4 regions of the Desulfovibrio sp. 86 genome follow, and region 3 is predicted to be linked to each of the others. Evidence: predicted binding sites of a transcription regulator. Region 3 holds the regulator's gene; each other region holds the start of a gene.
What was found. Region 3 encodes sigma-54, which starts transcription at its own class of promoters, with help from an activator protein. Its sites were predicted from a motif close to CTGGCACGGNNNNTGCTT; they were not measured.
Positions count from the first base shown of each region.

Region 1 (3,096 bases), 1.5 Mb from region 3:
GCGGCCCCAACGTCGATGTTGGTGGCGGACATGACGCGGATATCCACCCCGATGGGCGAAGCCTCGCCCACACGTTCAAAAGAGTTTTCTTCAAGCACTTGCAGGAGCTTGCTTTGCATTTCTGGTGCAAGCTCTCCAATTTCATCAAGAAAAAGCGTACCGCCCTGGGCCAGCTCAACACGGCCTACGCGCTTGCTCGTGGCCCCGGTAAACGCCCCCTTGGCGTAGCCGAACATTTCACTCTCAAAAAGGGTAGGGGGCAGGGAAGGGCAGTTGACCTTCACAAAGTTGTTTCCCCTACGCGGGCTGTGCCTGTGCAGCCAGCGGGCCATCATGCTTTTGCCCGTACCCGTTTCGCCCACGATCATTACCGCGATGTGCAGCTTGGCCACCTTGCGCGCCAGGGCCATAAGGCTGCGCATGTCTGGCGTTTCAAGCAGGCTTGTGGCCAGCTGGATACTGCCCGTGGTGTCCGTGTCAGAGGTTTGCGGCATGGCCGCATGCGTGGCGCGGACCTTTTCAAGCCTTTCCTCGGACAATACGGCAAAAAGAAAGGTGGACAACACCGGGCTGAGCTCCAAAAGCACATTGAGAATCTGCACGATATTTTCAGGGGGCTTTACAAAGGAAACGTGCAGAGTGCCGATAACCTCGCCGCTGACGATGAGCGGCAGGGCGATGGTGGAGTTGAGGCCCACGGTGGAAAGCGGCATGGGTGAATCGCCAAAATCGTGTTTGGCAAGGTCATTGATGACCACAGGCTTGCGCGAGGCAATGGCCAGGCCTGCCACCGTGTTCTGGGCGATGCGCGTGTTGGAGAGCGATTCCACCACGGTGCCGTCGGCCGCCGTAAAGAGATTCAGGAATTCCCTTTCGGCGTCATATAGGTTGATGCAGAAACGGTCATAGTGAAACAAAACGCGAAGCTGCTTTGCAAGCATGCGAAAAAAAGCATTACGGTCCATTTTTCCCACCACCAGCCTGGCCAGATGGTGCACCACCTGGCCCACAGTCCGGGAAGGATTGCTCAAACCGTCTGCTGAAATCTCATAGGGCATGTACTTCACCTCTGCCCACATTTAATCATTTCTTTGCCCAAATACAAGTAAATTTCCCATAAATGGGCATAGTTAGTTGAACAATCAATCAACTTTGTGAAAAAATATCCTTTGATGACGCAGGCTCCGGCTATCCAACCCGCTTTGGCACGCACCTTGCTAATACATGAGTACAAACAAGGTAAGGCAAGTGATCGCGTTGCATCTGTCGCTTAATGCACGAAAATAATCTTGTATTTAAAAGCCTGGCAAATGCAAATACGCATTATCTTGTATGCAATAAAGATCGCTTGTCCATTAATGTACGTTTTATTACTACCATACTATCCAAGGAGACCAGTATGACAACCCACTTTGTGGTGCATGAACCCGGCGACAGCGTCGGCGTGGTCGTGGTTGAAGGCGTCAAAAAGGGCGACCAACTCAACGGCTGGGTTATGGACGGCGACACCACACTGGTGTTTGAAACCCTGAGCGACATTCCGATCGGCCACAAGATCGCCCTTCAGGACCTCGCTGAAGGCGACACCGTCATCAAGTACGGCACCGACATCGGCAAGGTGATCAAGCCCATCAAGCGTGGCGAACACCTGCATGTGCACAACGTCAAAACCAAGAGGTGGTAAACCAATGAACAAGACATTTATGGGCTACCGCCGCGAAAATGGCCGCGTGGGCATCCGTAACCATGTGATCATTCTGCCTTTGGACGACCTTTCCAATGCCGCCTGTGAAGCTGTGGCCAACAACATCAAGGGCACCATGGCCCTGCCCCACGCTTATGGCCGCCTGCAGTTTGGTGAAGACCTTGACCTGCATTTCCGCACCCTTATCGGCGTGGGCAGCAACCCCAACGTGGCCGCCGTTGTCGTCATCGGCATCGAGCCCGTGTGGACGCAGCGCGTGGTGGACGGCATTGCCAAGACCGGCAAGCCCGTAGTAGGCTTCGGAATTGAGCAGCACGGCGACCTGGAAACCATCCGCGCCGCTTCCCTCAAGGCCAAGGAATTTGTGCACTACGCCAGCGAACTGCAGCGCACTGAATGCAAGATGAGCGAGCTGTGGGTTTCCACCAAATGTGGCGAATCCGACACCACTTCCGGTATTGCCGCCAACCCCACCGTTGGCAACGCTTTTGACAAGCTGTGGGAAAACGGCGCCACCACCCTGTTTGGTGAAACCACCGAAATCACCGGCGGCGAACACCTGGTTGCCGCCCGTTGCGCCACTGAAAACGTGCGCAAAAAGTTCATGGATTTCTTTGACCGCTACGCCAAGGTTGTTGACGACCACAAGACCAACGACCTTTGCGACTCCCAGCCCACCAAGGGCAACATCGAAGGCGGCCTGACCACCATTGAGGAAAAGGCCCTCGGCAACATCCAGAAAATCGGCCGCAAGGCTCCGGTTATCGGCTGCCTCGACAAGGCCGAAACCCCCACCGGCCCCGGCCTGTGGTTCATGGATTCTTCTTCCGCCGCCGCCGAAATGGTCACCCTGTGCGCCGCTTCCGGCTTTGTGGCCCACTTCTTCCCCACGGGACAGGGCAACATCATCGGCAACCCCATTCTGCCCGTGATCAAACTGTCGGCCAACCCGCGCACGGTGCGCACCATGAACGAGCACATCGACGTGGACGTTTCCGGCATTCTGCGCCGCGAAATCAATATGGATCAGGCTGGCGACATGCTGCTTGAAATGCTCATTCGTACCTGCAACGGCCGTAATACCTCGGCTGAAGCGCTGGGTCATCGTGAATTTATCATGACCCGCCTGTACGAAAGCGCGTAGAGGTTTACACGGAGAGCCGACGCCGGTCACTACCCGGCTTCGGCTCTCCGTGCCCTTGGGCGCAAACCTGGATGCAGTGCCGCAAGCTGGTGGCGCCCCCCCATACACTACCTGTGTTTGAGGTAAATATGTCAAAAAAGATTTTTTCTACGCTGTATTTCAAGGTGCTTTTGGGTATTGCCCTGGGCATTGCCTTTGGATTTATTCAACCTGATATCGCCGTAAAGCTCAAGCCCCTCGGCGACGC
Region 1 is NZ_LR738849.1:1,658,430-1,661,525, reverse strand. It holds gene DESU86_RS06955 (sigma-54-dependent Fis family transcriptional regulator) at 1-1,058, opposite strand, end outside; gene DESU86_RS06950 (UxaA family hydrolase) at 1,400-1,684, shown strand; gene DESU86_RS06945 (UxaA family hydrolase) at 1,689-2,849, shown strand; gene dctA (C4-dicarboxylate transporter DctA) at 2,978-3,096, shown strand, end outside.
Region 1: a site for sigma-54 is predicted at 1,203-1,220, ahead of DESU86_RS06950 (UxaA family hydrolase). Genes of this name have one in related genera too.

Region 2 (3,096 bases), 2.4 Mb from region 3:
ACGGCTTTTTTGTTTTCGTGGGAGTGTCGTTGGAGAGGGAGTGTGCGTGTCAGTCTGCGTGTCAGGGATGGACTTGTTTGATCCCCCGGGGCGCTGAAGGGCTGGCGCGCCCCGGAGGATCGGTTCAGGGAACAGGTTTTATAACGTGGCTATATATCAAGAGAGTGGCGCTCTCGAAATCAACGGGCTTACCGTCATGAACGTGCGCAGGCAAATTGCGCGGGTTCTGTTGCCGGGCGGCTGCCTCAGGCAGCCGCCCGTGGGTTGGCATCAGCTGTAAAGCTTAGGGAAGCATTGATTAAAGAGACTCCTGGAAACGCGCAGTTATTTCGTTTGGCAAGGCGCGCTCATTTTTTGAAGCAGGAGTGGACTCTTCCGTCCTCGACTGCTTCAAAAAAAGTGAAGCAACGCCGTCAAACGGAATAAATCAGCGTTTCCTTAGTTGGTCTTGGCGTCGGGGGCGTTGCCGGCGGGCTGGTCCATCATGCCCATGCCGGGGCCGCCCTGCATGCCGTAGCCGCCGTGATTACCGGGGCCGCCGTGCATGCCGTAGCCGCCGTGATTACCGGGGCCGCCATGGCCGCCGCGCGGGCCCATCATGCCCCTGCCGCCCATGCCGGGGCAATCGCCCATGCCGCCCGCCATGCCGTGACCGCCCATGTAGGGAACGCCCTTGTCCTGCATCTGCTTGCGCATGGCGCCGTCAAGCTGGTACAGCTTGCCGTCCACGTCCTTCACATCCTTCTGCAGGGCCACGATCCTCGGATCGTCAGGCTTGACTCCCTGATAGAGCAGGGCGTTGATTTCGGCCTGCTTGCCGTACTTCTGCTGGAAGAGCGGCTGCATCTTGGGGCCGAACTCTTTATGGATGTCCTGCAGGGCGTTCATCTGTTCAGGAGTCAGGTTCATATGGGGGCCCATATGGGGGCCCATCTGGCCTGCCACAGGGGGCGCGGGAACTTCGGCCGGGGCGCTGCTGGCGATGCCGGCGGTGCCGAGCAGGGCTACAAGAGCGAGCGCCGCAGTGGTTGAAGCAAGTTTGGATGTTTTCATGATAATATCCTTTATGATGTTCGGTTGAGGCCGAAGTTTTTTGTCTCTGTGCGGGCCGTGGCGCCGCCATATCATTGTCGTGTGTGCGAGGGTGTGATTCAGGGGGCCGTATATGCCATTTCTGCCTTGCCAGCCCGGCCCCCTATGGCCGCCGCAGCCGGACAGCGACGCCGCTGTTGTGATTGTCTGCCAAGAACTTCAATAAGGCGTCTCATGTGTTGTCCTTGGGGTCTCAGGGCGTCTGCGGCCGGGGCTTACCGGCCCATGTGATTGCCGCCATGGGGGCCGTGGGGGCCGTAGCCGCCGTGACCGTAGCCGCCGTTGCCGCCGTTGCCGCGCCAGGAAGAGGCAGTCCCGGTGCTCGTGGCATTCTGGGCCAGCGCGGGCAGGGCGGTGAGGGCCATAGCGAACACAAGGGCCAGGGATGCAAAGATGAACGTAGGTTTGATGGTTAAGGTTTTCATGGTGGTCTCCTTGACTTTATATGTATCGTGCTCTTGAATCTTTCCCTTGAAGGAAAATCAGATCACGTTTTTGAGCTTTTCGTATTCTTCCTGCGAGATTTCACCGGAAGCAAGGCGTCGTTTCAAAATGTTCAGCGTATCACGGCGGTCAAAGTTGCACGGTTTGCGTCCTATAAGACGAAAGATAAAGTATACCGCCAGAACCAGCACCGTAATCGCAAGAAGCATTCCTATCCAACCGCCCCCCCAGCCGAAAAAATTCAGATAATTACAAGCATGCATTATGTTTCCTCCCGGTGAGACCGGGCACGCCCTGCATTGGGGCGGGGTTGCGCTGTCACCTGTTTGCGCGTTTTCACGCGCTCTTGCCCCCTATAAGGCAAAGCCCGTGCCAACAGCGACCATAACTTCATAATACACTGTAAATATTTAGTTTGTTGTTTTATGGCCGTTTTATGGCAACACTGTGACCAGGTAAAAAGTGTCCATTTTTTACCCATATTGTCAGGGCTGTGTCCGATTTTTACCAGCGCCCTTGACCATATGGGTAAAAAATACATAATAGGGACATTCAGCCACACAAGGACAGGCCATGAAGAGCAGATTTTCAAGAATATTTTCCGTCAGAGGGGTGCGCGCCCTGCATTTGGGGCTTTCGCCCTGGATGATTATGGGCATGGCCATCATTCTCGGGCTGACCATTTCGGCTCTTGCGGTGCGCAGCAACCAGCGCGGCAAGACATATATGATACAGAACCTCCTGGACCGGGCCGAGGCCCTCATATGGGCCCTGGAGGCGGGCGCGCGCACGGGCTTGTGCACACCCCTGGGCAATTCGGACGGCCTGCAGTCCCTGCTGGCGGAAACTGCCAAGCAGCCCGGCATTGTTTTCATGGCTGTGGCCAACAATGCGGGCGAAATGCTGGCCTACAGCGTGCCAGGGCGCACCCGCCACAAAAACCGGGGCAATGACGACACTTCTTCGTCCGGGCAGGGAGCAGGCGGCGATGGCAGGATTCCCGCGCAGGCGCAACAGGGCGAAAAGTCCTTGGCCATTATCATGCCCACGGCGGTGCAGGTGACGGAAAAGCCCGCATGGCGTCTGCGCCAGTGGGGCGACAGAAAGGTTTTTGAGGTGTACCGCGCCTTTGTGCCGCTGGAAGATGACCGCCCCATGCCATTGCCCATGCGCGGGCACGGGCAGCACAACATGGGGCGCAGCAGGGGCATGATGGGCGTGGATATCCCACATGGCCCCATGTCGCCCAGAAGGATGGAGCCCCAGTCCCAGCCCCAGATCCAGCCAGAGCCTCAGGCCGCAGGGCCAGGCATGCCGGGCTTGAGGCCACCGCCGCCCCATGCCGGAATGTGGGGCGACGGCAGCGCCTGGCCATCTGCCCAACTGCATCCGGGCCAGCCACGGCAACCCCAGGGCGTGGTCGTGGTGGGGCTTGATCTCAAACCATTTGAAGCGGCCCTGGCGGCGGATCTTCGCTATAACGCCATGTCGGCTGCCCTGGTGGCGGCTCTGGGCCTTGCGGGCTTTGTTTCACTGTTCTGGGCGCAGAATTACCGCCAT
Region 2 is NZ_LR738849.1:2,567,599-2,570,694, forward strand. It holds gene DESU86_RS10505 (hypothetical protein) at 439-1,053, opposite strand; gene DESU86_RS10510 (hypothetical protein) at 1,308-1,517, opposite strand; gene DESU86_RS10515 (SHOCT domain-containing protein) at 1,575-1,799, opposite strand; gene DESU86_RS10520 (ATP-binding protein) at 2,110-3,096, shown strand, end outside.
Region 2: a site for sigma-54 is predicted at 1,895-1,912, ahead of DESU86_RS10515 (SHOCT domain-containing protein). Genes of this name have one in related genera too.

Region 3 (3,096 bases):
GCGTGGCCAACCGTGTTCAGGTGAACCTGCGCTACGTGAATTCCGAAAACATCGACGCCAGCAATGTGGCGGAACATCTGAAAGGCTGCAACGGCATTCTGGTTCCCGGCGGTTTTGGCTACCGTGGCGTCGAAGGCAAGATTGTGGCCATCCGGTACGCACGTGAAAAAAAGGTGCCCTTCTTTGGCATCTGCCTTGGCATGCAGTGCGCCGTCATCGAATTTGCCCGCCATGTGGCGGAAATGGCTGACGCAAACTCCGAAGAATTCGATCACCGCTCCAAGCACAAGGTCATCTACCTCATGACCGAATGGTACGACTTCCGTACCAAGAATGTTGAAAAACGCGATGCGGGCAGCGACAAGGGCGGCACCATGCGCCTTGGAGCATACCCGTGCAAGGTTCTGCCCAACTCCCGCGCGTTTGAGGCGTACAAGAAAGAACTGGTTGAAGAACGCCACCGCCACCGCTATGAATTCAATAATGAATTCAAGGAAGCTCTGGCGGAAAAGGGCATGGTTTTCAGCGGCACCTCGCCTGACGGAAACCTTGTGGAGATCGTGGAACTGCCCGACCACCCCTGGTTTTTGGGCTGCCAGTTCCACCCCGAATTCAAATCCAGGCCCATGGACGCGCATCCGCTTTTCCGTGAATTTATCACGGCAGCCAAAAAGCACGCCAAGGTGTAAGGCTTGCACGATCACATCATCTTTTGATGACAGGAAGAAGGGAGGGCGACCTCCCTTCTTCCGTTTCAGGGCCAGAAGCCGTTCCTGAAGCCAACACCTTGAAAATAATGGTGCAAAGCTCGCGTCAGTACACGGGTCCCGTTGTTTTTGGTCGCGCAACCTCTGGCTATTGCATAATTTTTGCCACTATGGCACACTACTTGTAAATAAGATATTTTCTGCTGACCTTTCAAGACGGAACAGGCTCATGGCACTGGAACTTCGACAGCAACTAAAACTGACTCAGCAGCTCGTGATGACCCCGCAATTGCAGCAGGCCATCAAGCTGCTCCAGCTCTCACGCATGGAGCTTCTTGAGACTGTGCAGCAGGAAATGCTGGACAATCCTTTTCTTGAAGAATCCCAGGGCGATGACATTTCGACAGATCCTGGGGAAGACAGGCGGGAAAAAGCCGCCGAAGAGGTGTACGACCAAGACCTGGCCAAGGATGCCGACTGGGAGGATTATCTGGGAGAGTTCGCCAGCACTCCCCGCCTTGTACAGCCACGTGAGTACGAGGTTGCCGAAGATATTTCTCCCCTCGAAGCGCGCTATTCGGCCAAGCCCACCCTTGAAGGGCACCTGATGTGGCAATTGCGTCTTTCCTCACTCACCGAAGCGCAAAAAGACATAGGCGAAGTCATCATCGGCAACCTTTCTTCAGCGGGCTATCTGCATGCCAGCCTGGAAGAAATCGCGCAGATGACGGAATCGGAACCGGCAGACGTTCAGACAGTGCTTGAAAAGATACAACTGTTTGATCCCGTTGGCGTAGCCGCCCGCGATGCCCGTGAATGCCTGATCGTACAGATAAAAAGCCTGAAGTATGACCGCGACCCCATATTGCTTGAACTGGTGCGCTCGCACCTGGAGGACCTTGAGGCCAAGCGCTACAAGCCCCTGCTGCGCAAATTCAAGCTGGATATGGAGGAACTGAAAGAATATCTGGACATCATCCAGAGCCTTGATCCCCTGCCTGGGGCCAGTTTTGGCGGTGGCGAGCCGACCTATGTGAGCCCTGATGTTTTTGTGTACAAAATGGGTGATGAGTTCGTCATTCTGCTCAATGAGGACGGCTTGCCGCAGTTGCAGCTTTCCAACATGAGCCAGATGGACTTGAAGGGATCCTCGGATAAGGAAAAGGAATACTGTACAGAAAAAATGCGTTCGGCCAGCTGGCTCATCAAGAGCCTCTATCAGCGCCAGCGCACCCTGTACAAGGTGATGGAGAGCATTGTTCGTCACCAGCAGCCTTTTTTCGAGGATGGCGTGACGCGCCTGGCTCCGCTTATTCTCAAGGACATTGCTGACGACATCAGTATGCATGAATCCACGGTAAGCCGCATCACGACAAACAAGTATGTGGCGACGCCGCACGGAATTTTTGAACTGAAATTTTTCTTCAACAGCGGCCTGGAGCTTGATGACGGCAGCCAGGTCGGCTCCGAGAGCGTCAAGGCTCTCATCAAGAAATTCATTTCTGACGAAGATGCCAGGTCTCCCCTGAGCGATGAGCGCATCGGCGAGATGCTGAAAGAGCACCTCAAGGTCAACATTGCACGGCGCACTGTGGCCAAATACCGCACCGCTCTTGATATTCCGTCATCTTCAAGACGCAAGGAACATTTCTAATCCTGCCCCCGGCGCGGCAGACGCTGCGCTTCGCGTGAGGCGATACATATAAAAAAGATGGTTCATCAAATTTCCACCGTCGCTCAAAAGGCGGGTTCCACAGTTCTCCATGCCGGGAACTGACATCATAAGGAGGATTATATGAACATCTCTTTTGCCTTCAAAAACTTTGAAGCCTCCGACCATCTTAAAAAGTATGCCCGACGCCGCATGGAAAAGCTGGGGCGTTTTTTTGGCAAGTCTTCCGGTCTTGAGGTAAGCGTTGTGCTTACCGTTGACAAATTTCGCCACCGCTGCGAAGTGACAGTTGTCGGCGAAGGATTGCATATAAACGCAACGGAACAGACTTCAGATATGTACGCCGCCATCGACCTTGTGACAGACAAGGTCGAGGCGCAGATCAAGCGCCAGGTTTCACGGGTCAAGACGCAGCGCCGCAAGGCACGCTCCGACGATGTTGACGTCTTTACCTATAACCTCGACGCAGACGCTGAAGTGGCGCAACCGGTTGAAGGCACTGACCGCCTCGCCACCAAGCCGCTGCACCTTGACGAGGCGCTTATGCAGCTTGACTCCATTGGCAGTGAGTTTCTGGTGTTTTTCAACGCCGAAAACGGCCGCATCAACGTGGTGTACCGCACCCGCACGAGCAGCTACGCGCTGATTGACCCCGTCTTATAATTACGCCTGTTTCCGGCCGTCTGCTATCAGGCGGCCGGAAATATAGCAGGGGGA
Region 3 is NZ_LR738849.1:179,264-182,359, forward strand. It holds gene DESU86_RS00705 (CTP synthase) at 1-689, shown strand, start outside; gene rpoN (RNA polymerase factor sigma-54) at 937-2,361, shown strand; gene hpf (ribosome hibernation-promoting factor, HPF/YfiA family) at 2,503-3,042, shown strand.

Region 4 (3,096 bases), 1.4 Mb from region 3:
GGTGGGGCTGGCCGGGCCGGGAACCGCTGTCCCTCTGGGGATAGTCTGCGCCGTGACGGGAAGCGCCGCCCTGGCCTTGAGCCTTACGGGCACCAGGGCGCTGCGCCTGCGGCGCGAGCGGCTGGCCGCGACTTAGGGAAACGCTGACTGCTCGCATTCGCATTGGCTACATTTGCTTTGGCGTCGTCTGGGCTGGCCGCATCTGGCAGGGCCGCATCCTCGCCGCCAGAACATTTATATGCGCCCCGGCTTTACGGCGTACCGCATTGACGCGGGTCGGCCCGGATAGTACATATGGAGCCGCTTGCGACATTTTTCTCTAGGCCGTGCGGCATGAGCGCCTTTCAGGGGTTCTCGGCGTCGGCCATGGCCTGATGATCTGTTCCAGAAGTACGTGAGCCAAGTCCTGATGGCGGTTGGAGCCAGGGTGCTCACGCCGCCAAAAAGTCAAGGAGTTTCCATGCCTGAGCCACAGAGCCAATTCCAGAGCGCCGTAGCCGCCATGATTGAAGCGGTCATGTTTGAAAACTGGCTGCGATTCTATTTTATCAGCGAAAAGCCCGAAGCCGCCCCGGTTGACGGTGAAGCGCCGCTGTTCATGGCCGTGCCGGTCAAGGGTATGGAGCGCATTGCCGAACTCTACCCCCATCTGCTGCCCCTGGCCGATGAAATGAACGGTCAGGAAGTGACCTTTGAAATGTCGCAGCGCGCCATTTGCAACTTCGTGGCCACCCACGTGGAAGGCAAGAGCATAGCGCGCGACAGCGCGGCCATGATATTCAACAGCGCCACCTTTCAGGTGCAGATGCAGCTTTTCAATACCTGGGTGCAGATGCACGAAGATCAGCTGGACCGTGGCTTCACGGAGTTCGGCGCATGGCGCAAGCTCTTTGACGAATGGCGTCAGACCCCCGGCGCGCGCGAACTGGCGGAAAAGCTGACCGTCAGCATACAGGGGGCTCCGGCCACCGCTGGAAAGGAAACGTTGCAGTAAGTCTTGAGCGGAAAGTCTGGTGGCGGAACATCAGCCGATAAAAGCACCGAGATTTATTTGCGCGGGTAAGCGCCGAAGCGAACGTGCCGGTAACTTTGAGAATGTATATTTTTAACAGTAGTCTGCTCCGTGGGCTGGCCGCATGCATCAGTGAGATAATTTTTTGTACAGCGGCAAGCCTGCAACGTGGGGCGCAGGGCAGGAGAGTATAAGTTTTTAAACTAAACAGTATTTGTTCCTGAAATAAATTACAATAAATTACTGGTGGTTAGAGAGATTTATTTTCTCGATTCCACTTGGCACGGCCATTGCAGAATAGAAAGTACCTTCCTTTCTTTTGCTGACAGCCTCCTCCAAATAAGACGGCCTGCCTCCCCAAGCGGGCCGTTTTATTTGGTTCATCCATACAGCCTGAGGATAGTCATGCAGCATTTTCTTGCATCGGAATACAGCCCCTCCCGGCCTGAACAGGCCGCCTTTCATATTATCCCCGTTCCGCTGGAGCAGAGCGTGTCTTACGGCGCTGGCACGGCCCACGGCCCCGAGGCCCTGCTCACGGCCTCCCAGCAGCTTGAAGCCTGGGAAAGCGGACTTACCCCAGGAGAATCAGGTTTTTATACCGCGCCCCCTGTGGACTGTAGCGGCCCCATTGAGGGGGTCATTGACCGCATCGAGGCTGCCACGGCCCAGGCGCTTGCCTGCAAGGCCCTGCCGGTGCTGCTCGGCGGCGAACACACGGTGAGCCTTGGCGCGTTGCGCGCCCTGGCCAAGCAGGCGCAGAGCACGGGCGAACCCTTTGGCATTGTGCAGTTTGACGCCCATGCCGATCTGCGTTCAAGCTATGAGGGCAGCCCCTATTCGCACGCCTGCGTCATGCACCGTGCTGTGGCCGATCTGGGCCTGCCGCTGGTGCAGTTTGGCGTGCGCGACTTCTGCCGCGAGGAAGCCGAGGTACGCAAGGCGCACAACGTCACGCACTATGACGCCTATTTCATGGCCCGCGTGGGTCTGCCCGAGCTGCCCCTGCCCGAGGGCTTCCCCCAGCGGATTTACATCACCTTTGACGTGGACGCCTTTGACGCCTCCCTCATGCCCGCCACGGGAACGCCGTCACCCGGCGGCTTAAGCTGGCGTGAGGCCCAGTTCATTCTTGAGCGCTGCGTTGAGGGGCGTCAGGTCGTGGGGCTGGACGTGGTGGAGCTTGCCCCCATTGCGGGTCTGCACCACTGTGATTTTACGGCGGCCAAGCTGACGCATCTGCTTATGGGGCTGGCGTTCGCGGCCAACAGCCGTTCCTGACGCGTTTTTCTGCCGTCTGGATCGCTGGCCGTCAGGCATCCCCAACAGTTGCCGACAGGGTTTTTACCAAGGAGCATTCACCATGAAGAACACTGTGGTCACATTTCGCGCCGCCAAGGGGCAGGACAAGCTTGTGGTGCTTACCGCCTACGACTACAGCACGGCCCGCGTTATGGACGACGCCGGAGTCAATGCCCTGCTGGTGGGGGATTCGCTCGGCATGGTCATGCTGGGACACGAGGACACACTCAGCGTCACCATGGACGACATGCTACGCCATTGCGCCGCTGTGGCGCGGGCTGCGGATCAGGCCCTTGTGATCTGCGACATGCCCTACATGAGCTATCACACCAGCGTGGATGAAGCCGTGCGCAATGCTGGCAGGCTGGTGACCGAAGGCCGCGCCCAGGCCGTCAAGCTTGAAGGCGGTTCGGAATTTTGCGACGTGGTCAGGGCTCTTGTGCGGGCGTCCATTCCCGTCATGGGGCATCTGGGGCTTACCCCCCAGTCTGTCAACGCCTTCGGCGGTTTCAAGATGCAGGGCAAGACGCCCAGCGCGGCCCAGAAGCTGCTGGACGACGCCCGCGCCCTTCAGGATGCCGGGGCCTTTGCCCTGGTGCTGGAATGCGTGCCCGCCGTTCTTGCCGCCCGCGTCACCAGGGAGCTTGCCATTCCCGTCATCGGCATCGGCGCTGGCGCGGAATGCGACGGGCAGGTGCTGGTCTGGCAGGACATGACCGGCCTGAACACCCGGCCGTTGCCGCGTTTTGTCAAATACTTCGGCTCGGTGGACAAGGCCCTGC
Region 4 is NZ_LR738849.1:1,541,884-1,544,979, reverse strand. It holds gene DESU86_RS06540 (multidrug effflux MFS transporter) at 1-136, shown strand, start outside; gene DESU86_RS06535 (hypothetical protein) at 461-994, shown strand; gene speB (agmatinase) at 1,418-2,293, shown strand; gene panB (3-methyl-2-oxobutanoate hydroxymethyltransferase) at 2,376-3,096, shown strand, end outside.
Region 4: a site for sigma-54 is predicted at 1,291-1,308, ahead of speB (agmatinase). Genes of this name have one in related genera too.